Regions from separate parts of the Dyella sp. SYSU CM1112 genome, predicted to be linked through region 3. Evidence: predicted binding sites of a transcription regulator. Region 3 holds the regulator's gene; each other region holds the start of a gene.
The links. The regulator FliA, encoded in region 3, starts transcription of late flagellar genes. The targets are predictions, from matches to a motif close to TAAAGTTTNNCNNNCNNNGGCCGATAA.
Positions count from the first base shown of each region.

Region 1 (9,830 bases), on a different contig from region 3:
CCTACCGCTTCGAGCAAACTGCAACCCTCGACCGTCAAAGTGACACCGCGTGGCCCCCGTTCGAACAAGCGCCGCTCAAGCCGCTCTTCAAGCTGACGCATCTGATGGCTCAGCGCACTGACGGTGAGATGGGCTTGTTCGGCAGCCCGGGAAAGGTTGCCCAGCCGAGCCACCTGCACGAATTGCTGCAAAAGACCGAGCGGCACCCGGCTCATCTTGAATGTCCTTCAAAGCTGAGTTGCGAATATATCGCTTTTTCTTGCGCACCGGCGCGGCTAGCTTGAAGCCATCCCCGCTCCAGACCGGAACCCGCCATGCGCTCGCCATGGATCGACCTGCTGTTCCTTCACGGCTACATCACTCCCACCCAGGCGAACCAGCTGGCATGGCGTCCCGACGCACGTCGCAACGACGACCGCACACATGCCGTGGCTGTCGACGTTGGCGAACTGCCATTGCGGCGTATTCCGGAAAACGACATCACTTGTTGCTCTTGAGTGCGTAGCACCTGGACGGAACCTATCATCTTCGCGCGCTATGCTGCTTTGCTCCGTTCGAGGATGTCTACATGCAATCACGTCAACTAGGTCGCTCGTCGCTTTCCGTCATGCCGCTCGCCTTTGGCGGCAACGTCTTTGGCTGGAGCGTGGACGAGGCACGCTCATTCGCACTGCTCGACGCCTTTGTCGACGGCGGCTTCAATCTGATCGATACCGCCGACGTCTACTCCGCATGGGCACCCGGCAATCGCGGCGGTGAATCGGAAACCATCATCGGCAAGTGGCTCAAGCGCAGCGGCAAACGCGACCAGGTGCTGATCGCCACCAAGGTCGCCAAATGGGTCGAACATCGCGGCCTGTCGCCCCTCAATATCCGCCAGGCGGTCGAGGGTTCGCTCAAGCGCCTGCAAACCGACCATATCGATCTCTATCAAGCCCATGAAGACGATGCCACCGTGCCGTTGAGCGAAACGCTCGGCGCGTTCGCCAAGCTGATCGAAGAGGGCAAAGTGCGCGCGATCGGTGCATCCAATTACGGCGCCGACCGTTTCGCCGAAGCATTGAAGGTATCGCAAGAACACAACCTGCCGCGCTATGAAAGCTTGCAGCCCGAATACAACCTGGTCAGCCGCACCGGCTATGAGCAGGAACTGGAGCCGCTTGCACTCAAGGAACATATCGGCGTCATTCATTACTACGCGCTCGCCAGCGGCTTCCTCAGCGGCAAATACCGTAGCGAAGCCGACCTTGCAAAAAGCAGCGCTCGGGGTGGCGCCGTAAAGAAATACCTCAACCCGCATGGCTTGAAAGTGCTCGCCGCACTGGACGATGTCGCCGCGACGCATAAGGCGACGCCTTCGCAAGTCGCGTTGGCTTGGTTGATGGCACGCCCGAGCATCACCGCACCCATCGCCAGCGCTACCAGCGTGGAGCAATTGAGAGAACTGATGAAGGCCGCCGAGCTATCGCTATCGCCCGATGACATAGCTGCACTGAATCAGGCCAGTGCTTGAAGGCGAATGCGTCTGCGCAGTCACTGATCGTGCCGATGGTCGTCTAGCGTCCGCGTAGACGCATCGCGGTGTCATAAGCCGCATTGATTTCCTTGGACTTCGTTTCTGCCAGTTGCTGAAGGTCCTCGCCAAGCTGGGCCACTTTGTCTGGATGGTACTGGCTGATCTTGACGCGGTAAGCGTGTTCGATCTCCATCTTGCTCGCTGTTTCCGCCACGCCGAGCACTTCGAACCAGGTTGATTTGGGCGATTTCCAATGTTTTTCCAAATCGGGTGGCGCTGCATCCTCGGCAACCTTCTGCCCGTCTTCATGACTCACCGTTGGCGACAGGTAATTGCTGACCAGGCGGTAACCGAACAACACGCCGGCAACGATGACGACGATATCTACGGCGGTCATTTGCGAAGCCCTTCGAAATAGCTCAGGTACATGCGCAGCGACTCCGACGGGTCATTTTCGGGCTCTACGAATCCCAACGACTCCGTCACGCGTGCCTGCAAAACATCTGTCAGTTGCTTTAGAGACGAGGCCGAAAGCAAGTGCGTTGCCACTTCACGCAGATCGAGGGCAAATTGCTGCTGAAGACCAATCTTCCGCACGGTATTCAGCGCAAACGGTGCGCACAGCATCGCGTCCAATGCGATGGCTGCCACGGCACGCCCTGAAAGTCCCAGCGCTTCGCGCCTTAGATAAACATGCACCAGCATGCCGACAATCAGCGCATAGACCGACACGAGCCACGCAAGCAGCCACGCCATCGCATGCAATGCGAACAGCACGCAGGGCAGGCCCATCGCGAACAGCAGCAACAATGCCATGGTCCAGGGTGCGATATCGCGCAAGGCCTGGGATACGCGAAGCAGGCCGGGCAGTGCGGATTCGTCCTGCCGCACCTCCGACACCGACCATGCCAGCCTGAACAGAGGTCGATGCACGCAAAGAGGATGCGGCAGGAAGACGCGCCGGCCGCCCAGTTCAAATGCGGAACCGCCGGAGACGAGCCATCCGCCGCGAGTTCCCGTCAACACGATTTCGTTGTGATAAACCAACAAGGCGGAGTCGAAGAGATAGAGCACAACGACTCCTCCCAGCAGCATCCAGCCGTCCTGCAAGGTCATTGAGGCTGCTGCTTTTTCTTGAAGAGGTTCTTGAACCAGGCACCCACCGCAACCAGGCCGGCCGCGATCAGCTTCCATGCCGCAATCAGGAATCCGCCGATCACCTTGAACAATCCTTTCTTGGCCGCCACGGCCAATGCACCGCCGGTAATCAGCGCAGCCAATCCGTATTCGGCCACCTTGTCGCCCGGACGATACTCCGCATAGCTTTCGCCGGACGAATACTGAAAGCCCGGCAAGGTGCTTTTGAAATCGGCAATGGAGGACGCCAGCCGCTGGGGCGGTGTAACGACGGTCACATCCATCACGCCATGCCGTCCCAATAGACGCGTGTTGTAATTCACGATATGCGCATGCGTCTGCACATCGTCTAGCAGGATGGACCAGGCCAGCGATTTGATTTGCGTGTCGTACTCCGGCTTAGCACTCCACCCCAGGATATTGAGCTCATCCCAGCCGCGTGCCTTGCGCTCCTTGTTCTGCTCGGTCGTGCCCTCGCGATAGGACTGGAGAATGGCATCAGGATCGAGCTTCTCATTGTCCTTGACGTAGCCAATATCCTCGTAACTGAAAAACGCCACCCAGTGGAGCGTTTTGGGAGCGAGCGTGTACTCATCGCCATTGCTCGGCGGGTTATGCAAAACCTCATTGAGAGAACGCGTTCCGGCCGGATCCAGGAACGCATAGCCGTCCGGTACCTTCAGCGTTGCGCGACTGCCCAGTTTCACTGTCGTGGGCCCAACCTGCCATGGCAAGGATGAAATAGGACTTCCCTGAGCAATGACCGCACTGCTGGCGCAGACCAGCAGCCATACGACAAGCACGCCTAAAAAGCGCTTCATTCCTTCCCCCTTTATCGAGTGACTCCATTTACCCCGGAATCACTTTATCAGACTGCCAAGAGCCGTGTCCGCCAGGGCATGGAGGACTTAGCGGTCCAATTCTTCCGGCGATTGCACGGTGTAGCCTCGTGCCTTCAACTGGGCAAGCGACCCGTCCGGCGAAAGCATTTGCTCCATCGGCAGCACGGCGAACGTTTGCGTATTGCGCGTCAAGGCGGCTTCGGCGGCGGCAAGCCATGCGGCCTGCATGCGCTGAGGTAGGTCATGCAAGCCCAGCTGCTGGGCGAAATCAGCGTTGACTACCGCAATCACGCACGACTCGTGGCGTCCGTTCACGGCAAAACCACGCAAGGCCTCGATGTCGCCGGTCGACCATGCATTGGCGCGCTCGACCAACGCGCCCATATCGTTCTGCACGGTGTCGAGGGTCTGGTTGAAGCAACTGATGTCATGCAGGTTCGTTTGCTTGATGGTCGCGATCGCATCGCGCGGATGTTCCACCACCCATTGATATGTCACGGGAATGCGCTTGATGTCGTGCCGATCGGCCATCTTCAGCACTGCCTTGCCGACATCGTTTGCATTGGTGAGCCCCGCTCTGTCCAGCGCCTTCTGGTAAAGCTTCAGCGCTACCAGGATCGGGCGCCAGTATTCGATACCCCGGTCATGACCGAAATAGGTTTGCTTGAGCGCTTCCCACCGCGCGTATATGTCAGGCGGCAAAATCTGCTGCAAATTTGCGCCATCCGGATTCTTGCGCGCGCCATATACCGATGGCAGCAAGGCGAGCTTGCTGAAAAAGCCGGCGTCAACTTTCAGTTCCGCCCGCGGCGCTTCCAGCAGCTCTTGCGAATGCGCCAGCGTTTGTTCGACCTCCGTCGAGCGCCATTGCATGTGTTTGGGTAACGGCGTCAGCGTGCCCAGCACCCACATCACATGATTGCCCTTACTCACCTTCCACAGACCCGGCCCGGGCTGGATGCCAGTAACCGTGACCGGCTGCAGCAAGGGTGCGTGGGTGGGTGAAGGCGTGGGCGCACTGGCCGGAGGGACAGGCGCGGACTGTCCTGCCGCCGCGATCGAGAAAAAGAGAGCCAGCAGACCCAGGCCGGCCACAGTCATCGTGCGCATGCGTGATCGCTCCTGGATCGCGGGGAAACGAGCCATACCTCGGGCGATTTTAGCGTGAGCGCGCCCGGCCTCGCTGGCTGAACGCACCACTGAATAGACCGCTCAAGTCGCCGCCCTCACAGCCGATAGCGGCGCAAGCCCTTGGAATACGCTTGCAAGTCGGCAGAAACCGTACCTCGCGTAACTCGATGGCTGCGAAGATCAGCGTCACCGTCAGCAGCCGTATCTATGCGTCGGAGCGCATATGCATCTGGACATTCCAACTCTGATCTATGTCAGCGGACTCATCAGCCTGGCCGCATGCATCGGGTTCAGCTTGCTGCTCCTCGTGCTGCGTGACTTGCCCGTGCTGCGCACATGGGTAGCAAGCATGTGGGTGGCGACGTCGGGCATTGTGCTGATCGGTTTGCGCGGCAGCATTCCCGACAGCCTTTCGATCATCGTCGCCAACGGCGCCATCGCTTTCTCCAACGTGCTGATGCTCAAAGGCATCGCGGCGCATGTGGGGTATGCATTCCGTTGGCGTACGCCGCTGCTCGTCGTCGCCTTGTATACGGTATTGATCGCATGGTTTGCCTATGTGGACCGCGATTTACGCATACGCATCGTTCTCGCCAGTCTTTTGTCAGTCGGCTGGGATGTGTGGAACATCACTCTCTTGCTGCGTTACGGCCAGCGCGAGATCCGCATCAGCTGCCGACTGACCGCCGCGGTGCTGGGCATCGATGCGACTTACTTCGCCATCCGCGCACTGATACCGCTAGCCCCCCATGCGGGCCAGGACTTCATGAAAGCCGGCGCACCGGTGGTAAGCACTTACGTCGCGGGCGTGCTGATCAGCGTGGCCATCTATTTCGCGCTCCTGCTGCTGATAACGGAGCGCTTGATGGTGGACCTGCGACGCCTGGCACGCACGGATGCCTTGACTGGCCTGCTCAACCGCGGCGCCATTATTGCTGACGGCACGCAGGCTCTCGTGCGCTGCCAAAAACACCACAAGCCTTTCGCCTTGCTGATCTTCGATCTCGATCACTTCAAACAGGTCAACGACCGGTGGGGCCATGAGGCAGGCGATGCCGTGCTACGTCACTTCACGGCCATCTTGCAACAAGGTGCATCGCGGCAATCCTCAAGCCTGGCCAGTCGGTATGGCGGCGAAGAATTCCTGCTGGCACTGCCCGACGCCGGTCTTGCCGAGGCCATGTCCCTGGCGGAACAGTTGCGGCAGGTGCTGGCGGATGCTCCCATCATGTTCGGTGACCACCCTATCGCCATGACAACCAGCATCGGAGTAGCCATCGCGCAAGCCGGGGCAACTTTCGAGCACTTGATTGCGCAAGCCGATGAAGCGCTTTACCGAGCCAAATCCGAAGGCCGGAATAGCGTGATTCACGCACCTGCACAAGCCGGATGGCAGGTAGCCTGATCCCTGATCCAAGACACCTCGCGCAAAATCCGCGTGCAAAAAAACGGGGCATCGAGGCCCCGTTTCGTCCAGATCAAAACGTACTCGCTTACAACGCCGCCAAGGCCGCGTTGAAGGTTTCGCTCGGGCGCATGGCCTTGCTTACCCGCTCGATATCCGGGTGGTAATAACCATGAATATCGACGCTCTTGCCCTGCGCACCGTTGAGCTCAGCGATAATCTTGGCCTCGTTTTCGGTCAACACTTTCGCCAGCGGTGCGAAGCGTGCTTTCAACGCAGCGTCGTCGTTCTGTTCGGCCAGTGCCTGCGCCCAATACATCGCCAGATAGAAATGGCTGCCGCGATTATCGAGCTCGCCGACTTTACGTGCCGGCGATTTGTTGTTGTCGAGGATCTTGCCGTTGGCCTGATCCAACGTCTTCGCCAATACGCCAGCCGCCTTGTTGCTGTAGCGGTTGCTGAGATGCTCCAGCGAAGCGGCCATGGCAAGGAATTCGCCCAGCGAATCCCAGCGCAGATAATCCTCTTCCAGGAACTGCTGCACATGCTTGGGTGCCGAGCCGCCCGCACCGGTTTCGAACAGACCGCCGCCGGCCATCAACGGCACGATGGAAAGCATCTTGGCGCTGGTGCCCAGTTCCATGATCGGGAACAGGTCGGTGAGGTAGTCGCGCAACACATTACCGGTGACCGAGATGGTGTCCTTGCCCTGGCGAATGCGCTCCAGCGAAAACTTGGTGGCGTCGACCGGCGCGAGGGTACGGATGTCCAGGCCACTGAGGTCGTGATCCTTCAGGTAACGCTCCACCTTCTTGATGATCTGTGCGTCGTGCGCGCGGTTCTGGTCGAGCCAGAACACGGCAGGCGTGTTGCTCAGGCGTGCGCGGCTTACCGCCAGCTTCACCCAATCCTGCACGGGGGCATCCTTGGTCTGGCACATGCGCCAGATGTCGCCAGCTTCCACGTTGTGTTCCAGCAATACCTTGCCGTTCGCATCCGTGACGCGCACTACGCCATCACCGGCGATCTGGAAGGTCTTGTCGTGCGAGCCGTATTCTTCGGCGGCCTGCGCCATCAGGCCCACGTTGGGCACGCTGCCCATAGTGGCCGGATCGAACGCACCGTGCGCTTTGCAATCCTCGATCACCGCCTGGTACACACCGGCGTAGCTGCGATCCGGAATCACCGCCTTGGTGTCTTGCAGCTTGCCTTCGGCATTCCACATCTTGCCGGAGTCGCGAATCATCGCCGGCATCGAGGCATCGATAATGACATCGCTGGGCACATGCAGGTTGGTGATGCCCTTGTCCGAATTCACCATCGCCAACGCCGGGCGCTTGGCGTATTCGGCTTCGACGTCCGCCTTGATTTCAGCCTGCTTGTCGGCCGGCAACGCACCGATGCGCGCATACAGATCACCGATGCCGTTGTTCGGATTGAAACCGATGCTCTTCAAGGTGTCAGCGTGCTTGGCGAGCACGTCTTTGTAGAATTCGGTCACCACCTGACCGAACAGGATCGGATCGGACACCTTCATCATGGTGGCCTTCAGGTGCAGCGAGAACAGCACGCCCTGTTTTTTTGCCTCTTCGATCTGTGCGTCGACGAAGCTCGCCAAAGCCTTTTTGCTCATGACGGACGCGTCGATGATTTCGCCCGCCGTAAGCTGGGTCTTTTCTTTCAGGACCGTGCTGCTGCCATCCTTGCCGACCCATTCGATCTTCACGACCGTGGGCTGCTCCACCACGGTGGAGGCCTCGCTGCCATAGAAATCGCCGCCGCTCATGTGTACGACGTGCGTCTTCGAATCCGCCCTCCACGCACCCATCTTGTGCGGATGCTTGCGCGCATAATTTTTCACCGACGGCGGCGCACGGCGGTCGGAATTGCCTTCGCGCAGCACCGGATTTACCGCACTGCCCTTCGTCTTGTCGTAGCGCGCGCGGATGTTCCACTCGCTCACGTCCTTGGGCTCTTCCGGATAATCCGGCAAGGCGTAGCCCTGCGACTGCAACTCCTTGATGGCGGCCTTGAGCTGCGGCATCGAGGCGCTGATATTCGGCAGCTTGATGATGTTGGCATCCGGCGTGGTCGCCAGTTCGCCCAGCTCGGTCAGGTCGTCGGATACCTTCTGGCCGTCTTTGAGGATGTCCGGGAACTGCGCCAGGATGCGGCCCGCCAGCGAGATGTCCCGCGTCTCCACCGTGATGCCCGCTGTTGCGGTATAGGCCTTGATGATTGGCAGCAGGGACTGCGTGGCCAGGTACGGGGCCTCATCCGTCAGCGTGTAAATGATCTTCGGCGTCTGGGACATGGTTTGCGGAACCTCGTTGGCGTGATGCGTAAGGGAAACGCCGCAAAACCAGAGCACGAGACATGCGACGCGTCCACGCTAGTGGCGTCGGATTCGCCGAAATCAAGCTGCGTGATGCCGGCCACATCTGACGTAATCGCTGATTGTCGCGTTTTATCCAAGCCTGGGAAAGCACATAAGCAGTCCATTTCCTGCACGTTCCTCCTCTTGCGTCCTGCCATGATCCTCGGCGTCCTGACGCCGGACCATGCAGGGTATGAAACCCCGTGTCGGTCCAGCGCGCCGGCACGAATACCTTACTTCGCGTCAACCGAAGGCTCGCGCATGCTCTGCAAGGTGCGGCACATCATGTCCACCGCTTCGTCGCCGCTGCGTGGCGAGCGGCGCATGAGGATGTAATCGAGTGCTTCCAGCGCAGGCATGCCGTTATCCGGGCCCAGCACACGCAAGCCCTCGCCCAGTGCGCTGGCCGGCATGGCGGCAACGGCCAATCCCGCCAGCGCAGCCGCGCGCAGGCCAACCAGGCTGTAGCTGGTATAAGCAATCCGAAACGCCACGCCTGCGTGGCGCAGGGCATGCAACACCATGGCGCGCGAAATAGAATTTTCCTGCCGATAAAGCGCCAATGGCACCGGGGCGCCCGACGGCCACTGGTAATCCGCTGCCGCTGCCCACACCAGCGCCTCGCGCCACAGCGTCTCGCCCTTGGAAGACCCGATCGGCCGCTTGATCAAGGCCACATCGGTGCCGCCTTCCTCACAGGAACGGATCAGATCCGCGCTGGTGCCGACATCGACCTCCAACAAGACGTCCGGATAAAGACGCGCGAAACGCGCCAATATCGGCGGCAGGCGTGTAGCGGCCACTTCTTCGGACGCACCCAAGCGCACACGCCCCGAAAGACGTGGCGCCACCAACCGGGTACGCAGAATTTCTTCTGCTTCCAGCAATTTGCGCGCGTGTTCAAGCAACACCTCGCCATCATCCGTGAGTCGCACGCGTCTCGTCGTTCGCAGCAACAGCCGCCGCCCCAGATATTGTTCCAGCCGAAGCACGTGTTGGCTGACCGTGGCTTGGGCAAGTTCCAGTCGATCCGCGGCACGACGAAAACCGCCGCAGTCAGCAACGGTGACGAAACTGAGCAATGCATCCAAGTCCAGCCGGGGGGACGCGCGCTCCGATTGATCGCTTTTCATGATCGTATATATCGCATGTATCTAGTTTTTCAATCAACCCATGATGCCTACGATGCTCCCCAGCTTTCACCGAGGAGATCGTCATGACGACAAAAGCCCCTGTTCCGAGCCAGCTGCTAGAAGGCATACGGGTGATCGACCTGACCCGTGTCCTTGCAGGCCCTTACGCCACCATGGTGTTGCGTCACCTGGGGGCGCGCGTGACCAAGGTCGAGCGGCCTGGCCATGGCGACGACTCGCGTGCATTTGGTCCATTTCAGCAAGGCAAGTCCACGTACTTCACCGCGCT
Region 1 covers NZ_JBZEGI010000002.1:537,512-547,341, forward strand. The annotation lists gene AC4HNJ_RS05445 (LysR substrate-binding domain-containing protein) at 1-215, opposite strand, end outside; gene AC4HNJ_RS05450 (hypothetical protein) at 315-497, shown strand; gene AC4HNJ_RS05455 (aldo/keto reductase) at 569-1,513, shown strand; gene AC4HNJ_RS05460 (J domain-containing protein) at 1,557-1,913, opposite strand; gene AC4HNJ_RS05465 (hypothetical protein) at 1,910-2,632, opposite strand; gene AC4HNJ_RS05470 (DUF2167 domain-containing protein) at 2,629-3,474, opposite strand; gene AC4HNJ_RS05475 (TraB/GumN family protein) at 3,562-4,605, opposite strand; gene AC4HNJ_RS05480 (GGDEF domain-containing protein) at 4,850-6,031, shown strand; gene AC4HNJ_RS05485 (NADP-dependent isocitrate dehydrogenase) at 6,120-8,345, opposite strand; gene AC4HNJ_RS05490 (LysR substrate-binding domain-containing protein) at 8,642-9,541, opposite strand; gene AC4HNJ_RS05495 (CaiB/BaiF CoA transferase family protein) at 9,625-9,830, shown strand, end outside.
Region 1: the regulator FliA is predicted to act here: its motif matches at 4,708-4,734, upstream of AC4HNJ_RS05480 (GGDEF domain-containing protein).

Region 2 (9,830 bases), on a different contig from region 3:
CATCAGCGCGCGGAGAATGGCACGGCGTGATGCAGTTAGCGACAGGCCTTGCGCCTGGCAACGTTGCTGCCAGGCGGCCAATACGTTGTCTATCTCAGTCTCCATCCTTGCGACCCGTGGCAATCTCGGTGGCAGCGCGCTCGAGAATCGCCGCGATGCGCTGGGCTTCCGCCTTGTTCCACTCTGCACCGCGCATCAGCACCGCATGCTTGAGCGCATGCATCGCCTTGCGTACCGCCATGGGTAAGGAGAGCTTGGCGATCAGGCGCGCGCTATGGCGCGTGCGTTCCGTCATGGCGTCCACCGCCGCGCGGTTGGCTTCGAGAAAGGCGCGCCCTTCGTCGGTGATGGCGTAGAGTTTGCGCCCGCCTTGCTCATTCGCCACCGAAGCATGGCCAAGTTCTTCCAGCATCGTGAGCGTCGGATATACCGCGCCAGGGCTGGGTGAGTAATGGCCGTGGAACATCTCTTCGATCGTCCGGATCAGCTCGTAGCCATGGCGCGGCTGCTGTTCGATCAGCGCCAGCAGCAGCAGCTTCAGGTCGCCATGCCCGAGCAGGCGTCCGCCGCCACGCCGGCCGCCACCCTGCAAACCGTCCCATTCGCTGAAAACATCCCCGTCCTGATGGCCGAACGGACCGTGACGGCCGCGACGCCCATGGAATTCGTAATAAGCATCATCGTCAAAACCACCGCCGGCCTCGTGCCAGCCGTAACGGCGGTGCATGAACCGATGGAACAAGAAATGCTTGTGCATGATATAACTCCGATATATCGAAATTCGCCATAAAAAGATATATCGAAATTGTATCGGTTAGCAAGCCCGGACGATGCCATGGCGCCGGTCTGTATCTCTGGCGCTACTCTGCGGAGCAGATAAATGCTTGAAACCAGGCCATCTTTGACCTATCGCCTGCTGACCTGCCATAGCCGCTTCTCCCTCGCTGCGCCTGTCGATTTCGAGACTCTCCATTCGTCGTTGTATCAAATAAGCCTTCCTCCATTCCCATCTATCGAAGGAGCGCGATCATGACCCAGCCCCTTATCCCAGCCGCCGAGCTCGTCAAACGCAATGCCACCAGCATGCCGAATGAAAGCGTGGAGTACCGTCGCGCTCGCAATGAATTGCTGCGCGAAGAAATTGAACTGCGCCGGCATATCGAACGCGTCGCCGAAATGCGGCGCGCGCTTCCACCCGGTGGAGAGGTGCGGGGCGATTACCGCTTTCAGGGCGAAAATGGCCTTAGCGATTTTGCGGGTTTGTTCGGCGACAAACAGACATTGGTGATCTACAGCTACATGTTCGGCCCCCAGCGCGAACGGCCATGCCCTATGTGCACCTCGTTACTCGGTGCATGGGAAGGCGAGGCGCGCGACATGGAACAACGCATTGCGCTGGCCGTTGTCGCGCGATCGCCTATCGAGCGCCTCCTCGCTTTCAAACGCGAGCGCGGGTGGCGGCATTTGAAACTGTATTCCGATCTCAACAGCCATTTCAGCCGTGACTATCAGGCCATCGGCGAGAACGACAGCGACATGCCGGCGTTCAACGTCTTCACGCGTCGCGACGGAACGATCCGTCATTTCTGGAGCGGTGAAATGGGCTTCGAAACGGCCGATCCCGGACAGGATCCCCGTGGTGCGCCCGACCCGATGCCGATCTGGACCGTGTTTGACATGACACCTGAAGGCCGCGGTACGGACTGGTATCCGAAACTCGATTATCCGGCCTGACGCACTTTCGTTGCAGATGAACTTCAAGACAACCAGGTAGCGCGTTGACTTTCAGTGCCTCGCCCTCTCCCCCGAAGGGAAGAGGGTGAGGGTCATGCACGGTTCGCGTCCGTTGGCTACGGTGCTTTTACGAAGGTCTTCCATGCCTTGAACAGGTTATTGACGTTCACGGAGCCAAGGCCGTTGGCGAAACTCCAGCCAGCTTGCGCCGCATAGGCTGCGGTGTTGCTGTTGTACTTGCTGGAACTGGTGGCAGTCAGGCCCACCTGGGTCGGTCCATAGAACTGTTCGAAGTTCTGGATCGTTCCATAGAAGTAGCAATCGGGCGTGGTTTGCGCCAATTCCTGTATCTGGATGCATTGCGTGGAATTGCCGCCGCTCGTGATGTTGTAGAACACGCACTTGCCCGTACCGCTGGTGCCGTTATCGGAACTGCACTGGGTAAGCGTAGAAGGTGCTTTACCGCTGGCACCGCCGTATTCATTCCTGGCCAGTTCGTACAAGGTTGGTGCGGCGTTGCCTTGGTCTGCGGACAGGCCGGCGTTGGACAAACCCTGGTCAATCAACGCCTGGATCCCCGCGAACATGGGTGACGATAAGGATGTACCACCCACCAGCTCCACCGGCGACGCGAAGTTGGCGGTGCAAGGGTAATAACCGGTGCACAGGATCACCCACGAATACCCGCCATACGAGCCGCCAAACAATGAGACATCTGGCAAATCGCGCGACTGATCCTTGGCCGCACCATGCACGATGCGTTGCCACGAGGGTTTGGCATCGACCGACGAAGGACCACCGCTACCGCTTTCGGATGTCACGTAATAGCCGTAGGGATCATAGATCAGCGCGTTCTTGCAAAACTGCAAGGCCGACACGCCCGCCAATTTCTCGGCTGCCACCGTGTTGCCGCATGACTGATTCCACGTGAGCTCCGGCACATACGATTTCGCCGAGCCGTACACGGCGTTGAGCGTGCTCGAGAAGTACTTCTTGGTGGTGCCGTCCAGCACATCCGCTGTATCCGTACCGCCTACGGCCGTATCGTTCGGCGAAGTGGCGAACGAATTGGCATCTATGCCGACTCCATTAATGATGCTGCCATTGAAGCTCGGGTTGGAGCCGGAGTCGCCACTGGATACAAACACGGAAATACCTTCCGCGTCGGCCTGCGCCCACATCAGATCGATGGCCGTCTTGCTGGCGGCGTCAGTAAAACCTTCACCGTAGCCGTAGCTTGCGCTGATCACATTAGGCCGTCCGGCTGGATCGGTATTGTTGATCAGATTATCCGCAGCCGTGAACACACCACCGAAGAAGTTGGTCGAATCGGAATCATCGCAGGTAGCTACCCAGATCGTGGCGCCCGGTGCGATGGCTGTTGCATATTCCGAATCGAGCACGGTTTCAATGCTCTCGCTATACGGGTCCGTACCACCCGGATCAGTACAATTGCCTGTGGACGGTGTCAGCTGTGGCTGGAACTGCTGGAAGGTTCCTCCGTAACCGCCAAGACCAAACTGGCTAACGAAATTGGGCCAATCGGAAGGATCCATGCCTAGATCCTCCACCACCGCGATAGTGATGCCTTTGCCGGTAATGCCACTGGGATACAGGCTGCTTGCGTTGTAAATCGTCTGCATGTCGTACGGCACGAAGCCGCGTACGCCGCCTGTAAAATTCACCGCCGGATGGCCTGGAGTGACGGTGTTCGTCTGCTTGATCTGGAAACTGTTCTTGCTGTGGTCGAACTGCGCTACTTGCGGCGTTACATGCAAAGGTTGCGGCCGGAAGTCGGTCAGGCCGGCCACGCCCACCACCACGTCGCGCAGTGCCGTAGGAACACTGATGTCGCTCGCGTTGGCGATGTGCGTCTCGTGGTTGACGATGTAACGGGTCTCTTGCGTATGAAACGCCTGACGCACTAATCCGGCGGTGCCGCTGAAGTCAATCTGCATCTTGTTGGGATACACGCCGTTGACGGTGAACCCCTGCGACATCAGCCAGGATTTCACAGCGGCGATATCCGCATCGGCAACGCCGAAAGTGGAGCCGAATTCTTGAGGGGTAAGCCACTGGTGGAACTTTGCGGATGATGGATCGTGCTGGGCGGCGATCAGCGAATCCAATGCCGATGCGCGCATTGCACTGGCTTGAAGGATTAATTGCATATGGTTCATGGGCATGGCGTCGTCCACAGCTCCGGCGGACGTGGCATGGCTAAGGAATCCCAGATGCGTATTGCCGAGCGTGGACACCACGCGATTATCCACAACCTGGGTCACGCGAGGCGCTTCGGCGGTATTAATGCCGGTGAGCGCAGCGTTTGAAGCGAAAGCGAGAGTCATCGATGGCCACATAGCCACTGCGGCGGCGATCGACAACCCTTTCATCACATGCTCGGTCTTCACGTCTATTCTCCCGAAAGGCTTAGATGAAAGAAGCGAGTCCCCCTGTGATGGATATGGCGGCGATTCCTTGCATTCGTCGTAGGTACCTCTCTAGGAAAGGTGACAAGAAAGCCGTCCGATCGCGTGTGGGCCCGACGGAGCCACGCAGGCCATGGTCGTAACGACTTGGTCGACATGTCCCTTCCTTTCACTCGCGTGGAAGGAAATAAGACATTGCTGAAAAACGTCTGCACTTGCCCCGATCTAAATGTCGGGGCGGTGGATAGTGCGCTTCACCGGCGACAACGTCCAGTGCCTTTGCCGATTTAGGTGTTTCATCTGATTTACAACGGTGTCGGCGATACCGAATCACTTATTCCGTTATCACAAAATCTTTATTACATCGCGCCTGAAGAAGTCGCGTTTGCATGGAAGCGATGTGCCAGCCCGCTGGCACATTCAGGTGCTGCCAGCAACTGGTTTCGTCCTTGCGCCTTGGCGCGATACAAGTCGCCATCCGCCGCATTGAGCAAATCGAGCCATGTGATGATGGCGGCACCGCCTTTCGCGACACCGATGATCTCCTTGCGTGCAAGCAATAGGGGGTGAACAACTACACGTTCGGCCACACGTAGTGCGATGAGCAGAAAACAAAAGAATGCCAGCAGGCACGCACCAATCAGCAGCAAGCTCGTGCGGTCTTCGTGCTGGACATGGGATACTTGATTCATGGCGCTTTGCATGAACAAGTCCTCCAACTGTTCCAGTCCTTTCAGATCCGGCATGACCTGGCTGGTAAAGGCCGCCGCACGCATCATGTAATCGAAGCCGGAGCGTGCTACGAGGGTGTCGATCTGCGACAAGGTACGCCCGAAGAAATCGCGATCTACTCGTGCGCGCAAATGATGAATAACCTCGTCCTGCGGCGTGCCGGGTGTATCGGCATTGGGCATCAGGCGATGCAGCTGATCGATGTGGCCACGCGGGGTCGCAATGGTTTGCTACCGTGCGGCATCAATCGGCGTCGGCGTTGACAACGCACGACCAGCATCGAGCCGATGATGGCCGGAATGAGCTGAGAAATGACTGATCCGCTTTACCCTGCGCCCGGAACAGCGGCGACGCAGGTTATATCGGCGATGGCACCGAAAACGAAAGGGTTAGCAGTAGCAGGGTCCAGCTGAGGTACAGGAAAATCCGCTGGCTATGCCATCACAACGTGGACTTCGCCTCGCGGAGCAGGGTATGCGGGGGATGGGTCGAGCAGACTACGCCGGAGTCGGAGTAGCGCTTGGTGGGCAGAAGGCGATCTCTCAGTCGATACCGCGCAGGCGCGCCACCATACCCACCGACGCAATCAGGGCGCGCGACAGCAAATGCATGTCCATAGGCATATGGCGCCGGCGCACGTCCAGTAGCAATGCGATACGCATCTCATCGCTATGATTCCAGACTTCATGAAGGTAGGTATCGTCCCACAGTAAATATTCGCCATTGCCGATGCGATGTTCCTGATCGTTCAGCGATAGCACGGCTGCCGGCTGCCCGTTTACGTCGACAGGTACAGAAAGACCCAGCTGGAAGCGCAATACGCCGCGAAAAGGCCCGCGGTGACGCGGGATATGTTTGCGTGGCGCGAGAAAGGACAGCGTAGCCGACACCACATCGGGGGATGAGGCGATGATCGATGCAAGCTTCGGGCATTCGGCCATGTTCTTGTCGATAAGGGTCCCATACACCTTCAGGATGAATACGCGCCAGTCTTTGCCATCATTGGCGGAAATCGGTGTTTGTGCCGGCATCACTTCATGGAAGCGCGGAATGGCTTGCATGCGGGCCGCAACACCAAGCGCTTCCTCGCGGAGCGATGGCCACGCATCGACGAACTTGGCGGCGTCCGGAAAATACAGAGCCGACTCCAGCACGGGAGGCGTATTGATGCGCGCGTCGTAGAGCCGGCGCACCGCATTGGCAGACAGGTCGTATAACAGGCTCATATGCGGTGACGCCTTGTCGCGGGTTGCAATCCCATAAGGTTCGACATCCTTGGATTTCAGTGTAGCTTGCGAAGACGAAGCGGAGCCTATCCTGCCCTTTCATTTACAAGGCATCGTGAAGACCGTCACGCGAAGAACGGATAAGGCGTTTTGCTGTTGACACTGCCGGATCGGGCGGACCCGCAACACTTTGCGTCCCGCCGAGGCGCCGGCAAAGTGACCCGCCTGATCAGGATGCCGAAATCATCACGCAGTTGCGTCCGGCCCGCTTTGCTTCGTAAAGCGCGGCGTCAGCCCGTCGGCGTGCGGCCATCATGTCTGGTTCGTCGGCGCGGGCAATTGCCGCCCCGATAGATACGGTAAGCGCGTAAGACTGGCCTGCGACGGAGAACGGTGTTCGTTCCACCGCACCGCGGATGCGCTCGGCCAGCGCCAACAGATCGGCTTCTTTGACGGCTGGGGATAACACCAGAAATTCCTCCCCGCCGACGCGCCCAACCAGATCTCCCACGCGCAACATCCGCCGGATACTGGCTACCAGCTCCAGCAGCACGCGATCGCCATCGTCGTGTCCAAAGCGGTCGTTGATACTTTTGAAGTGATCTGCATCGATCAGCAGGACGCCGATGGACTCTCGCTTGATGCGGGCTTGGGCAAGCAGCGTCTGGGACGCTTCCTGCAAGCCGAGACGATTGGTAACGCCGGTCAGCGGATCAATGCGCGCTAGCTCATGCAACTCGTGCTGAAGAATTTCGTTGTAAAGCAGAAGGAAACCCACGCTTGCCAATAATGGCTGCAGGCCAAACAGCAATACATAGATCACGTTGACCGCCGAAGGCGTATCGATGCCTTGCAGCGGTGTCGCGAGCGTCCATAGCGAGACATTGCGCCAAACCAGCAGTGCAATGGCCAGCACATAGGCCAGCAACAGCAAGCCTTGTGCACGTGTATCCGGTTTGCGAAAGCCGCTCCACAGCGCAGCGATATTGAGCATGGCGTTCGCCGTGAGAATGAGAGAGCCCCACAGCACACGCAGCTGATAATCAGGATGAACCACGCTCAAGTAGGTGACGCCGATCCAGCCGGCAAACCCCAGCAACAGCGCCTCCCGCCAGCGCAGCGGCCGACCAAGCAGCATGCGCAAAGCCACGATGGTCAGGGCCTGCGCCGAAAGATTGAGCGTATTGCCCCACAACAGGAGAGCAAGCTGGGAGAGCTTGAAGTCGAAGGCCAATACGAAGTCGCCGCCAGCCTCCAGCAGCAAGGCCACGGCACGCCAACGCAAACCCTTGAGTGCGTGGTCACTTCCGCTACCGGTGCCGAACCACAGCATCAGCGCCAGCACGAGCGCCTGGCCACCATTGATGAGCGATAGTGTCTCGACGTTCAAATGCATCGTGAGATCCCTACTCCCGATATCTCCGAACCCTATGCCATGCGAATGACGCGTCGCTGAAAAGCTTTGCTCAAGCCATCAGCACAGCTGGGTTAGCGCGAGCTGGTATGTATGCTTGTCGACATGGATTTCCAGCCTCCAAACGAAGGTTATTCGTATCATCGGCGCGTGCATGGGGAGGTTGAAACTGCACATCCATGCGCGCGGCATATGCGGAGGGATCAGGCAAGGAGCGTGCCACGGCTTCAGAGCGGCCCTATCGGCGATAAATACCGCGAAAAGCTGAGGGGAAATGCTCGTTTAGATTTGTGAAGAAACCCTACGTGTGCGTGCAAAAGCGACGCGCAGCGACACGTTCCGCATGACCATCAAGAGGTGAAGCGCGGTGATGCGCAGGGAACTTCACGCTGATGCCGCCGTGCCTGAGCGAGCTTTCATTAAGAGCTGGGTATCCGGCCGATCAGGCAGGTTAGGATTTCGTGCAAGCTGGCGTCCTTTCGCGATTAACGCGCAAAGGAATCGTTTGCGCCTTCAAGAGCGGTTCTCTAGCGAGGTAAGTACGCAAGTCACAGTTGTCTGCAATGATAGGGTGGCCTATGTTTCCCAGGCTGCCGACGTCCGCCACGATGTCGATCCATTACCCACACTCGCAGGAGAAAAACCGCCATGGCTAAAACAAGCAAGGCCGATAAAGCCGACAAGGCTAAGCAACTGCGCAAGGCACCGCTGAAAACCCCGAGTCCACTCGGCGAAAACGCGCGGCGCGACATATCCGCTGAGCTCAATACTTTGCTGGCGGATATCTTCGCGCTTTATGTGAAGACCAAGAACTTCCACTGGCATATGTCCGGACCGCATTTCCGCGACTATCACCTGCTGCTGGATGAGCAGTCCACCGAGATCTACGAGACCACCGATCCCGTGGCGGAACGCGTACGCAAGCTCGGCGGCACGACGCTGCGCTCCATCGGGGATATTTCGCGCCACCAGCGCTTGTCCGATAACGACGCCGATTTTGTCACGCCGGCCGACATGCTCGCCGAGCTGCGCGAAGACAATGGCCGCCTCGCCGATTTCATGCGCAAGACGCATGATCTCTGCGACGAATACAACGACGTGGCGACGGCAAGTTTGCTGGAAAACTGGATCGATGAAGCGGAACGGCGTGTGTGGTTCCTGTTCGAAACCGGGCGTAATACCTGAAAAGTGTGTGGCTGAGCCTATGAACGGCAGGGCGCCGGATTTGGCGCCCTGCCGTTTCAGTGCATGAGCGGGTCGGCCCTGCGCTGTCTCACCCGTGATACCGAAAGCCACGGAACGTCATGGTAGGAAGCGCTTACCACCCACGCTGCGGCCGTAATGAAGGTGGAAATGATCAGGCCTGTCCAGGCAAAGCGCTGCGCCGGGGTATGGATCACGGCAGGTATCCAGACGCATACGGTGAAAATTCCCATCATCCATGTTTCCAGGGCGGCAGCCAGCCGTGGAAGCACGCCGAGCATGATCGCAAACCCTGCTGCGATGTGTGCCGCGCCTGTCAGATAAGCCCATGCCATGGGGTTCGGAAACCAGGATGGCACCATGTCGGCCGTAGCTCGCTCATAGATGATGTGTTCCAGACCGATCAACGGTAACGACACGGCAAATAACGGGCACGCCGCGTGCACTGCGCGCGGGCCGGTGAGGATGGGGATATGGCGTGTGGTGTTCGAACTCGCCGCCTTTGCATAGAGCACCCAGCTGCCTGCCACCAGGATCGCGATTTCGGCGCAACCGCCCCAGTTGATCTCATGCAGCGGACCGGCGATGACGCGCGGAACGTGCAATGCCAGCAGCCAGATCGAGGTGTACATCATTGCGATGAATGAAGCCGGCACCCACGTGCGCTTGCTGAGCAGCCCCGCTCCCGTCAGCACCATGACGCAGCCGGACAGCATGGCCAGGTAAATACGTCCGGGGACGTGTTCGGGAACAGGCTGCCATACCGAGGCGAAATCTCCTGAGAAGAGACAGAGCACACCTAGCGCCACAAAGGCCAGTGCAAACAATACCCGCGCCATATCCGAAGTCCGCATGCCGATCCTCCTGCGTGGATGCCCGGACCATTGATGCCATTTTGGCATCGCGGCTCAAGAGCCAATTCGGGTGGCATCAGGCAGACCAATACCGAAAAGAATGGGATTGCCGGCGAAGCTTGCCCCCGTTTCGCCCGAACAGGCGCCGTTGACGGTCTGTCTTCGCCACTACGCTGGCGTGCTCGCGCACGATGCGCTCTTTCGCACGAGGTACCTCATGGATCGTCGAATCTTTTTG
Region 2 covers NZ_JBZEGI010000005.1:15,767-25,596, reverse strand. The annotation lists gene AC4HNJ_RS08990 (transcriptional repressor) at 1-105, opposite strand, end outside; gene AC4HNJ_RS08985 (PadR family transcriptional regulator) at 95-757, opposite strand; gene AC4HNJ_RS08980 (DUF899 family protein) at 1,030-1,734, shown strand; gene AC4HNJ_RS08975 (S53 family peptidase) at 1,851-4,145, opposite strand; gene AC4HNJ_RS08970 (nucleotidyl cyclase domain-containing protein) at 4,523-5,077, opposite strand; gene AC4HNJ_RS08965 (aspartyl/asparaginyl beta-hydroxylase domain-containing protein) at 5,438-6,121, opposite strand; gene AC4HNJ_RS08960 (GGDEF domain-containing protein) at 6,351-7,517, opposite strand; gene AC4HNJ_RS08955 (Dps family protein) at 8,184-8,720, shown strand; gene AC4HNJ_RS08950 (DoxX family membrane protein) at 8,777-9,592, opposite strand; gene bla (class A beta-lactamase) at 9,810-9,830, shown strand, end outside.
Region 2: the regulator FliA is predicted to act here: its motif matches at 7,676-7,702, upstream of AC4HNJ_RS08960 (GGDEF domain-containing protein).

Region 3 (9,830 bases):
CCAGTTCGGATTGCCGCAAGCGGGCAACAGCGTCAGTGCCGTTTTCTTGAAGGCAACGGTATGAGCACACCCTCGTTGCCATCGCCTCAACGCAAGGTGGTATTGCGTCTGCCGGGTGGTGAGGGCGCTGCTGCGCCGAGCCAGCCTTCACACGACGTCGAAAACCTCTTTCGCCATGCTCACGCGCTGGGATTGCCCTTGCATCACGATCCGCAGATCGCCGCGCTGCTGGTATCGCTGCGCATGAGCGCCGATGTGCCGGCACCCTTATATGCCGCGGCTGCCGCGGTACTGGCGACTATCTACGACGCTTCACGCGAAGCGTAACGCCGTCGACACAAGCCACACCCCGCACCTCATCGGCGCCATCGCGGTCTACGCGCGCTTCGCATAAAGCCGCTGCACCAGTTCCGCTTCATTGCGCGACAGACCGCAGCGTGTCATCAGCTGTTCCAGATCCGCGCCCTCGCGCGCCAACTGCTGGGCCAATTCATAATGATTGCCCGCGAAATGCGCACTGCTCATGCGCCACGCCGGTATTTGCGTGGCCGGTACTTCAGTCGAACGGCGGGGCGTGCCGGCTTCCGTGTCATCCCGGCCGCGTTCTTCGAGCAGACTCAAACGGTGATCGATTCTATTGAGCGCATTGACGATCAATAGCTCCGGTACGCCGCCGTTGCTCTTGCTGCTCACGCCCGCAGGTTTCCCGGGACGCCCTTGCAACCAAAGCAGCACGATCGTCACGGTTTGCAACACAATCAGCGCAACCGCCGTTACCTCAAGCCACATCCTTGATCTCCCGGTCGAGGCGGCATAGGCGCGGTACATCGAGCAAGGCAACAAAACCGCCCTGCCATCCCATCACAACCTGCACCGGATCATCCGCCCGACCGGAGCGGGCGGGCGGCAGTTCGATCGCCTCGCGCCTGGGTTGCAGCAAGTCGCCCACCGCATCCACGCGCACGCCGACACGATGCGTTTCATGCGCGAACACCACGATGCGCGCGTTGGCCGGATCGCCAGGTGCCGCCTGCTCCAGCCCGAGGCGGCGACGACCATCCATGACCGGCACGATAGTGCCGCGCAAGTGGCAAATACCGAGCAAATCGTCGGCGGAGCCAGGAACAGGCGTCGGCGGATAATCCCGGATGACCTCGCTTACCCGGCTGAGCAGGACGGCGTAATGCTGCCCGGCCAGCTCAAAGGATAGCCAGGGTTCGTTCGCGAGCGCTTCGATGTTGGGAACCGGACTCATGGGGACAGCGTTATTCCTTGCTGGCAGCGTTGCTTGGCGGAGACGAGGGCACCGCCGCCGTCGGCGACGTCACCAGCGAGGCGACAGGCGTCACCACTTTCGGAACAGGCAAGGTGCCGGACGCGGGCGTGACCACCCATGGAGATGTCGCAACCGGCGCATGGGACGGCACCGCAGCCGCCGGCGCCTTGGGCGCTGCCGGGTTCTGACCGTTCGTCGTTTTATCGTCTGCGTCGGCCGTCAGATTGATCTGGTTGCTATTGGTATAGAAGCGGCGCGGCGCTGCTTTGTCGCTCAGCACCACCACCAACACACGGCGATTCCTGTTGCGGCCATCCACGCTGTCGTTGTCCGCCGCCGGACGGTATTGCCCCCACCCGACGATACCGAGGCGTTCCGGATCCACGCCATGCAGCGTAAACAGGCGTGCCACGCTCGCTGCACGCGCGGCGGAGAGTTCCCAATTGGACGGATAGATGGCTGTATCGATCGGCACATCATCCGTATAACCTTCCACCCGCAACGGATTGGCGAACGGCGCGAGGATCTGGCCGAGGCTGGCCAGGATCTGCGTGGCAGAGGGCGACAAGGTCGCCACACCGCTCGGGAACAGGATGTCCGTGCGAATCTCGATTTCCAGCCAATCCGGCGTGCGTCGTACGACCACCAGTTTCTTGTCGATCAGCGGTTGCAGTGCGTGTTCGACTTCGCTGCGAATGCGCTCCAGATTCTCCTGCTCGTCGCTGAGCTTGTTCTTGTCCTGATCGGATTGCGTATCCGGCGTGGTGGCCGGCGTAGGGATGTGCTGGGTCAGCACCGGCAGCAGGATCTGCGCAAGCGGAGTGCGCGGAATCGGCGCGGGCTTGTTGGTCGGCACCGGCATGCTGGATGGCGGCGCGTTCGGCGTCAGCGGCTGGATCACCGCGCGCGAGCCATTGAATGCTGCCGAGATCGCCTGTGCCAGCGCGCGGTACTTGGTGGTATTGATGCTGGACATCGCATACAGCACCACGAACAGCGCCAGCAACAAGGTCAGCAGATCCGCGTACGGGATCACCCATGCCTCGTGATTGACGTGTTCATCGTGCTTGTGGCGGCGTCTCATACGAGATAGCCCTGCAGTTTGCTTTCGATCTGGCGCGGGTTGTCGCCCTCGGCGATTGAGATCAACCCTTCGATAAGGATTTCGCGTACCTGCGTCTGCCGGTTGATCAGCGCCTTCAATCGCGCGCCGATCGGCAGCAGCAGCAAGTTGGCGAGACTGATGCCATAGATGGTGGCAACGAATGCTGCTGCGATACCGTGGCCAAGCTTGGCCGGGTCGGTAAGGTCGCGCATCACCGCCATCAAGCCGAGTACGGCGCCGATGATGCCCATGGTCGGCGAATACACCCCGCCCTGTTCGAACACCTTGGCGGCATGCAGGTCGGCCTGCTCGCGTGTTTCCACTTCCAGTTCCAGCACGGTGCGAATGGCTTCCGGCTCACTCCCGTCGACCAGCAATTGCAGGCCTTTTTTCACCAGCGGATCGTCTTCGGCATCGATATGCGACTCCAGTCCCAGCAAACCCTGGCGGCGCGAAATTTCGCTCCAGCCGATCACACGGCTGATCAGGTCGGACGGATGCAGCTCCGGCGGCTTGTACACCATCTTCAGCATGCCCACCGCACGCTTGAGCACCTTGCCCTGTGTATGCAGCAGCAGCGCGGAAAACGTACCGGCGAATACGATCACGAAGGCTGCGGGATTCCACAGCGCGGTGACATCGGTGCCCTTGAGGATGGCGCCAACAATCAGCACCACGAAGGCAAGAATGGTGCCGGCAATGCTTACGACATCCATGTCACTATTCCTTGCTGGAACCTGGCCCGTGGTCCCTCCCCCTGCTTGCAAGGAGAAGTTAAGAGCGGGTGCACCCTTGCGGGAAAGCCTGAGGCAAGTGCCTGACCCCACCCCAACCCTCCCCTGCAAGCAGGGAAGGGAGCCATATCGGGTAACACCGAACATCGGTTGTCGTTGAAGGTACCCATTACGCCGACACCTTCAGCGCAGGTAGCAAGCGGCCGCCTTCTTGCGACAACGCGGCAAGATCCAACACCAAGGCAAGCCGTCCATCGCCGGTGACAGTGGCCCCGGCGACACCCGGCACGCCTTCGAACAACGGCCCCAGCGGTTTCACCATCACGTCTTCGCGTCCGATGACTTCATGCACCAGGCAGCCGAGATGCATGTGACCCACATGCAGCACCACCACATGCCATCCGCCCGGCCCGCTTACGCCGGCCCAATCGCCCAGATCGCCCAGCACCAGGGCGCGGCCGCGATGTGCGGCGACGCGGCGCCCGTCGAGCATGTGATCATGTTGCGGGCTCAGCTCGAAGACTTCGCTGACGTTGCCCAACGGCAACGCAAACAGGCGATCGCTCACGCGCACCATCAGCACCCGCAAAATGGCGAGCGTGAGCGGCACGGTCAGCTCCAAGGTGCTGCCGTGACCCAGACGCGATTGCACCTGCAAGGTGCCGCCCAGTTCGGCAACACGCGTCTTCACTACGTCCATGCCGACGCCGCGTCCGGAAATATCCGAGATCGTGGCAGCAGTGCTGAAGCCGGGGCGAAAAATCAGTTCGTAGCATTCGACCTCGGACAGGCGTGCCGCCTGCGTCGCATCGATGACACCTTTCTCTACCGCTTTACGGCGAAGCACTTCCGGATCCATGCCGCGACCATCGTCGCTGACCGAAATCACGATGCGCTCGCCGCGCTGGCTGGCCGACAGCGTGACCTTGCCCTTCTTCGGTTTGCCGGCACGCTCGCGGCCGGCCGGATCTTCAAGACCGTGATCGACCGCATTGCGCAGCAAATGAATCAGCGGATCGGCCAGTGCTTCGACCAGGCTGCGATCCAGATCGGTATCTTCACCCTCGGTGATCAGCTCGATATCTTTGCCGAGCTGTCGCGCCAGATCGCGCACAATGCGCGGAAAACGCTGGAACAGGCGGCCCACCGGCTGCATGCGCATGCCGAGCACAGCAGTCTGCAGATCATCCGATACGCGATCCAGGTCACCGGCCATCGCGGACAGCGTTTCGTTGTCGCTGCGCGTAGCCAGGCTCAGCAGCCGGTTGCGCAGCAACACCAATTCACCGGCGCGACTGACAAGCGCATCCAGGCGTGCAGTATCCACGCGTACCGTGCTTTCGGTTGCCGACGATTTTGCACTGGCCGCTGCACGTGCCGGTTCGGCACGCACGGGTTCCGCACGCGGCGGTTCGGGTGCCGGTATCGGCGAAGCTGCCGCCGCCTGACCCGGCGCGCTGCCCTTGCCATGCAGGTTATCCAGCAAAGCTTCGAACTCGTCGTCGCTGATGTCTTTCTTTTCGGGTTCGGCCGCCTTGGCGCCGGGGGCGCTGCCCCTGCCATGCAACGCATCGAGCAGACTTTCGAATTCGTCGTCGTTGATCTCGTTGGAAGCGTGCTTGGGTGCGCCCGGCACTCCGCCCTGTCCATATAAGGTGTCGAGCAGCGCTTCGAACTCGGCTTCGATCGGATCGGCTGCACGCGTAGGTTTAGCAGGCTGCGCCGCGAACACGGCCGTCTCGACGACGGGGCGCAAACGCTCCAGCAATGCTTCGGGCGGTGACGCCATGGCCTCGCCGCTGGATAACGCAGCCATCATCGCATTGAGCAAATCCAGCGATTCAAGCAGCGCATCCATGTGTGCCGCGTTCAGTACCAGCTTCTCGTTACGCGCGTCGTTGAGCAATTCTTCCGCGCAATGGCACAACTGCACCATCGGCTCGATGCTCAAGAAGCCCGCGCCACCCTTGACGGTATGAAACACGCGAAACACGGCATTGAGCAGTTCGCGATCGTGCGGCGACGCTTCCAGTTCAACTAGCTGTTCACCAAGACGCTGCACCAGCTCCCCGGCCTCGACCAGGAAATCGTCACGCAGTTCGCTGTCGAGATTGGCATCCATCAATGTGCCTTCCTGCGCGCTGCAACATGCCGGGATGTACTCCCTCCCCTGTGCGCAGGGGAGGGTTGGGGTGGGGTTGCACGAGCTTGCTGCAAGGTTGACGCCGCCGCTTCCCGAGCATCACGCGAGACAGGGAATTGTTTATGGTCAGTCCTTGGCTTGCGGCTCACCCACACGCTGGTACGCGACCTGGCTCCCGCAAGCGGAGAGGTGGTCAGTTGCAGCAGCGGACGACCAGGCATCCCCAGCATGCTCAGAACCCAAACTCGCTCAGCAGACGGTCCACTTCGTCCTGGCTGGAAACTTTCGCCACTTCTACCGGCGCTTCGCGTCCGGCCAGCGCACCGGTCAGGCGCACGAGTTCCAGCAATGACGATTCCACGCTTTCGATAAAGCTCACGACCTTCTTCACGCGCTGGCCGGCGAGGTCTTGCCACGACTGCACCAGCACCATGTCATTGAGGCCTTCGCAGCACGCACTGGCAAACACCTTGGCCTGGCGCGCCAGCACGGCAGCCGGATCGGTTTCGCCGCTGTTGAAATCCAGCACGGCGGTAGCGTTATTCGACAGTGCCTCGGCTTCCGGGCGGATGCGGTCGACGAAATCCAGGCTGCGGTGGGCGGCCTGCGCGCTCATTTCCAGCACTTCACCCAGATAGTTGCGCGCATCGACCATGCTGTCCGGCACGCCTTCGTTGGCAAGGTCGCTGCCCAGTCGGCAAACGGCACCGTGCAGGTCGCGGGCAAGCACGCCCAGGGCGCGGAACAGATGCTGTTCGCGCTGGCGCACCATCGTATCCAGCGCCTGTTCGAACGTTGCGCCGTCCTTGCTGTTGAGCAGATCAAGCACTTCAGGAGGCAAGCCGTCGTTCAATGCGGCGATCGCGTTTGCATTCATGCGGAAGCTCCACTGGCTGCCAGGCGCTCGAAAATCTTGTCCAGCTTTTCCTTCAGCGTGATCGCGGTGAAAGGCTTGACGATGTAGCCGTTCACGCCGGCCTGGGCGGCGGCAATGATCTGCTCGCGGTTGTTCTCGGCGGTCACCATCAGCACCGGCAGGCCCTTCAGCTTGGGTTCGGCGCGAATCGCCTGCAGCAGCTCGATACCGGTCATGTTGGGCATGTTCCAGTCGGTCACGACCATGTCGAAGGTGTTGGCCTTCAACATCGCCATCGCGTTATGGCCGTCGTCCGCTTCCTGGATCAACGGGTTGCTGAAGCCGAGTTCGACCAGCAGGTTGCGAACGATGCGCCGCATGGTGGAGAAATCGTCTACCACCAGAATTTTCATGTTCTTGTCCAAACACGTTCTCCAAAAACGTTTGAAGCGAGGGGGAGGAGCCGGGAAACGAGTGAGCGCCGCGGACCGGTGGTAGTTGCCTGTCTTCCCTCGGAAGAAGGTTCCGCAGGAAATGCGACCGGCTGAGCCTTGACGCGCTGGCCGTACCGTCATCCCCTGGCGAAGCCCTCTCCCGAAGAAAGGGAACCGCACCCATCGGCGCAAACGGGTGATTTGCGCTGATTGTCGAAACGCTCGTTACCTGCTCCTTATCGATTCACTCGTGATTGCTAACCGCGCCACTGGCCCATGCGCGCACGCAACCTGATCAGGGCCTGGCCATGGATCTGGCACACGCGCGATTCGGTCACGCCGAGCACCATGCCAATCTCCTTCAGGTTCAGCTCCTGCTCGTAGTACAGGGACATCACCAGTTGCTCGCGCTTGGGCAGCGTGCTGATCGCTTCCGCCAATGCTCCGCGCAGGCCGTCCTGCTCGAAGCTGTCCTGCGGACCGAGACTGTCGTTGTCGGCTACGTCCAGCGCGCTGGCATCGCCGCCTTCGCCGTCATCGGGCGCGGTCAGGCTGAGCAAGCGCGCGCTGGTCGCATCGGCCAGCACCTGGTGATATTCCTCGGCACTGATGCCGAGTCGCTTCATCACCTCGGCGCTTTCCGCATCCGCGCCGGTCTCGTTTTCAATCTGCCGCACCACTTCAGCGACTTCACGCACCTTGCGATGCACGGAACGGGGGGTCCAGTCCGTGCGCCGCAATTCGTCCAGCATCGCGCCGCGTATGCGGATACCCGCATACGTCTCGAAGCTGGCCGCGCGATCAGTCGTAAAGTTTCGCGCCGCTTCCAGCAAACCGATCATGCCCGCCTGCACCAAATCTCCTACGTCGACGCTCGGAGGCAGACGACCCATCAAGTGGTAAGCGATACGCCGCACGAGCGGCGCATGCTTGCGCACCAGTTGGTCCGCATCTTCGCGTTGTAGCTGCAGATATTCCGAAGCCACGTTCATCTCACCACCCCGCAGCCGGCGCGCTCTGGCCGCTGAAAAAGGCAATTCGGCCGAGATCCGGGTACGCGGGTTTTTCCCATGTATCGACCGCACCTGCCAATTGCTTGAATCCGATCGCAGCACGGCTGGATGGCCACAAATCGACCACCGCACCTTGCCGACGGATCGCCTGCCGCAGCCATTCGTCCTGCGGCACCATACCCATGTAATCCAGCGCGACATCCAGGAAGCGTCCGCAGACACGCGCCAGCTTTTCGTACAGTTTCCTTGCGTCGCCCGCCTGCCGGACCATGTTGGCGACAATGTGGAAGCGGCGCACGCCGAAGTCATGCGCCAGGATCTTGATCAAGGCGTAGGCGTCCGTGAGCGAGGCCAGTTCGTCGCACACCACCATCACCACGTCGTCGGACGCCGCAGCGAACATCGCTACGTTGTCGGCCACGCCGGCAGCGGTATCGACGATCAGGAATTCCGGCGGCTGGATCAGCTCGTCGAAAGCACGGATCACCGCGGCATGCTCACCATTGCCCATCTTGGCCAGCCGGCGCACGCCCGATCCGCCCGGAATCACTTTCAGGCCGTGCTGTGCCGGAATGATCAGGTCCTGCAGTGCGCAGAGGCCCTCCAGCAAATGCCCCACGTGACGCGCCGGATTCAGGCCGAGCTGCACATCCACGTTGGCAACGCCCATGTCGGCATCCAGCAACATCACGTCACGTCCGCCCATGGCCAAGGCCATCGCCAGATTGACCGCCACCGTGGTCTTGCCGACACCGCCTTTACCGCCGGCGACGGCAATAGTGCGCGTCGTGCGGGAGCGTGACACCACCGGCCGCAGACTGGCCGCCTGATGAAAAACGTCCATTTCCTCGCGATCCCCGCGCACAGTGGAAAAAAGATTCTGCAAGCCTGCTGCCTGGTTCACTTGCAATGCCTCATTCATGCGATGCCGCCTTTCTTGTCCCTTCCCCCGCACGCAGAGGCGGAACGCAAGCCATGCAACTGGAGTTCTTGGCACTTATCGATTTCATAGACCCGCCACCGCCATGCCGAAGCGCTCGGCCATATCCAGATCGTCGCTCGCCGGCCCCAGCCTTCGCTGCTGCTGCGCTGCGCGGCACACCAGCACGCGCGCGTCGGCGGCGCTGATGTCTTCGGGAACGCGTTGTCCGTCAGTGGTGCAATCGAGCGGAAGGCGATGGCGAATCAGCACCGACAGCAGGCCGCCGAGGCTTGGCGCCTCGTCGAGCTTGGTGGCAATGCACACGCTCGGCTGCAATGACAGGTACGCGCGTACCGATTCTTCAAGCGCGGAGGATTGTGCGTTCGCGGCCAACACCAGGCAGGCGCGCAGCTTGGCGACTCCGCGCGTGCTTGCTTCACGCAATACATCCATCTGCTGCTGCAGGCGCGGATCGTTGCCGGAAACGCCAGCGGTATCGACCAGCACCGTGTGGTGCTCGCGCAGCAGATGCAGCGTTTGCGCGAGACCGGCCGCGTCGTACGCGGGATACACGCGCACGCCGAGCAGGCGGCCGTAATGTTCCAGCTGCGCGGCTGCGCCGATGCGATAGTGATCGGTGCTCACCAATGCCACTTGCTGCGGGCCGTGATGCATCACCGCGCAAGCGGCCAGTTTGGCGATCGTGGTGGTCTTGCCGACGCCGGTGGGACCGACCAGCGCCGTTACCCCACACACATCCGCCAGGCCACGGCCACTCACCTTCAGGCTGCGGCTCAGCAGGCCGAGCGGCAAGTAGCGCGCCTGATCCGCATTGATGTCTTCCGGCAGTTCGTCGATCAGTTGCCGCGCCACATCGGAATCGATGCCCAGCCGCGACATGTCACGCAACACGCGCGCACGCATCGGACTGCGGCGTTCCATATCGTTCCAGGCCAGGCTGGATAATTGCTGCTCCAGCAACTGCCGCAGGCCGCCGAGTTCGGTACGCATGCGCGCGGCTTCCAACGCCTGCTGTTCCATCACCGGCTGCAGCGACGCGATCTCGCTTGCAGGCATGGGTGGTGGCGGCGGCGTGGCAGCGCGCGTTTCCCGCACCGGTTCTTTTACCGGCGGCTTGGCGACTTCCCTGGCGCGCTCCTTCGGCGTTTCTTTCATGGGCGCCTTGGCGACGTCTTTCACCGGCGGCTGCATCGGCGCCGGCGCAGGAGCCGCCGTGGGCGCATTGATACGTGCCGCTTCGCGCATCAGCGCTTCGTCGTAATCGACAGCCGCGATGATCTCGATGCCTTCCTCAAGCCGGCGGGTGGAGAGAATCACCGCATCGGC
Region 3 covers NZ_JBZEGI010000003.1:323,927-333,756, forward strand. The annotation lists gene fliK (flagellar hook-length control protein FliK) at 1-64, shown strand, start outside; gene AC4HNJ_RS07130 (flagellar biosynthesis protein) at 61-327, shown strand; gene AC4HNJ_RS07135 (DUF2802 domain-containing protein) at 376-789, opposite strand; gene AC4HNJ_RS07140 (chemotaxis protein CheW) at 779-1,255, opposite strand; gene motD (flagellar motor protein MotD) at 1,266-2,360, opposite strand; gene AC4HNJ_RS07150 (flagellar motor protein) at 2,357-3,097, opposite strand; gene AC4HNJ_RS07155 (chemotaxis protein CheA) at 3,285-5,237, opposite strand; gene AC4HNJ_RS07160 (protein phosphatase CheZ) at 5,491-6,135, opposite strand; gene cheY (chemotaxis response regulator CheY) at 6,132-6,539, opposite strand; gene AC4HNJ_RS07170 (RNA polymerase sigma factor FliA) at 6,806-7,540, opposite strand; gene AC4HNJ_RS07175 (MinD/ParA family ATP-binding protein) at 7,542-8,483, opposite strand; gene flhF (flagellar biosynthesis GTPase FlhF) at 8,568-9,830, opposite strand, start outside.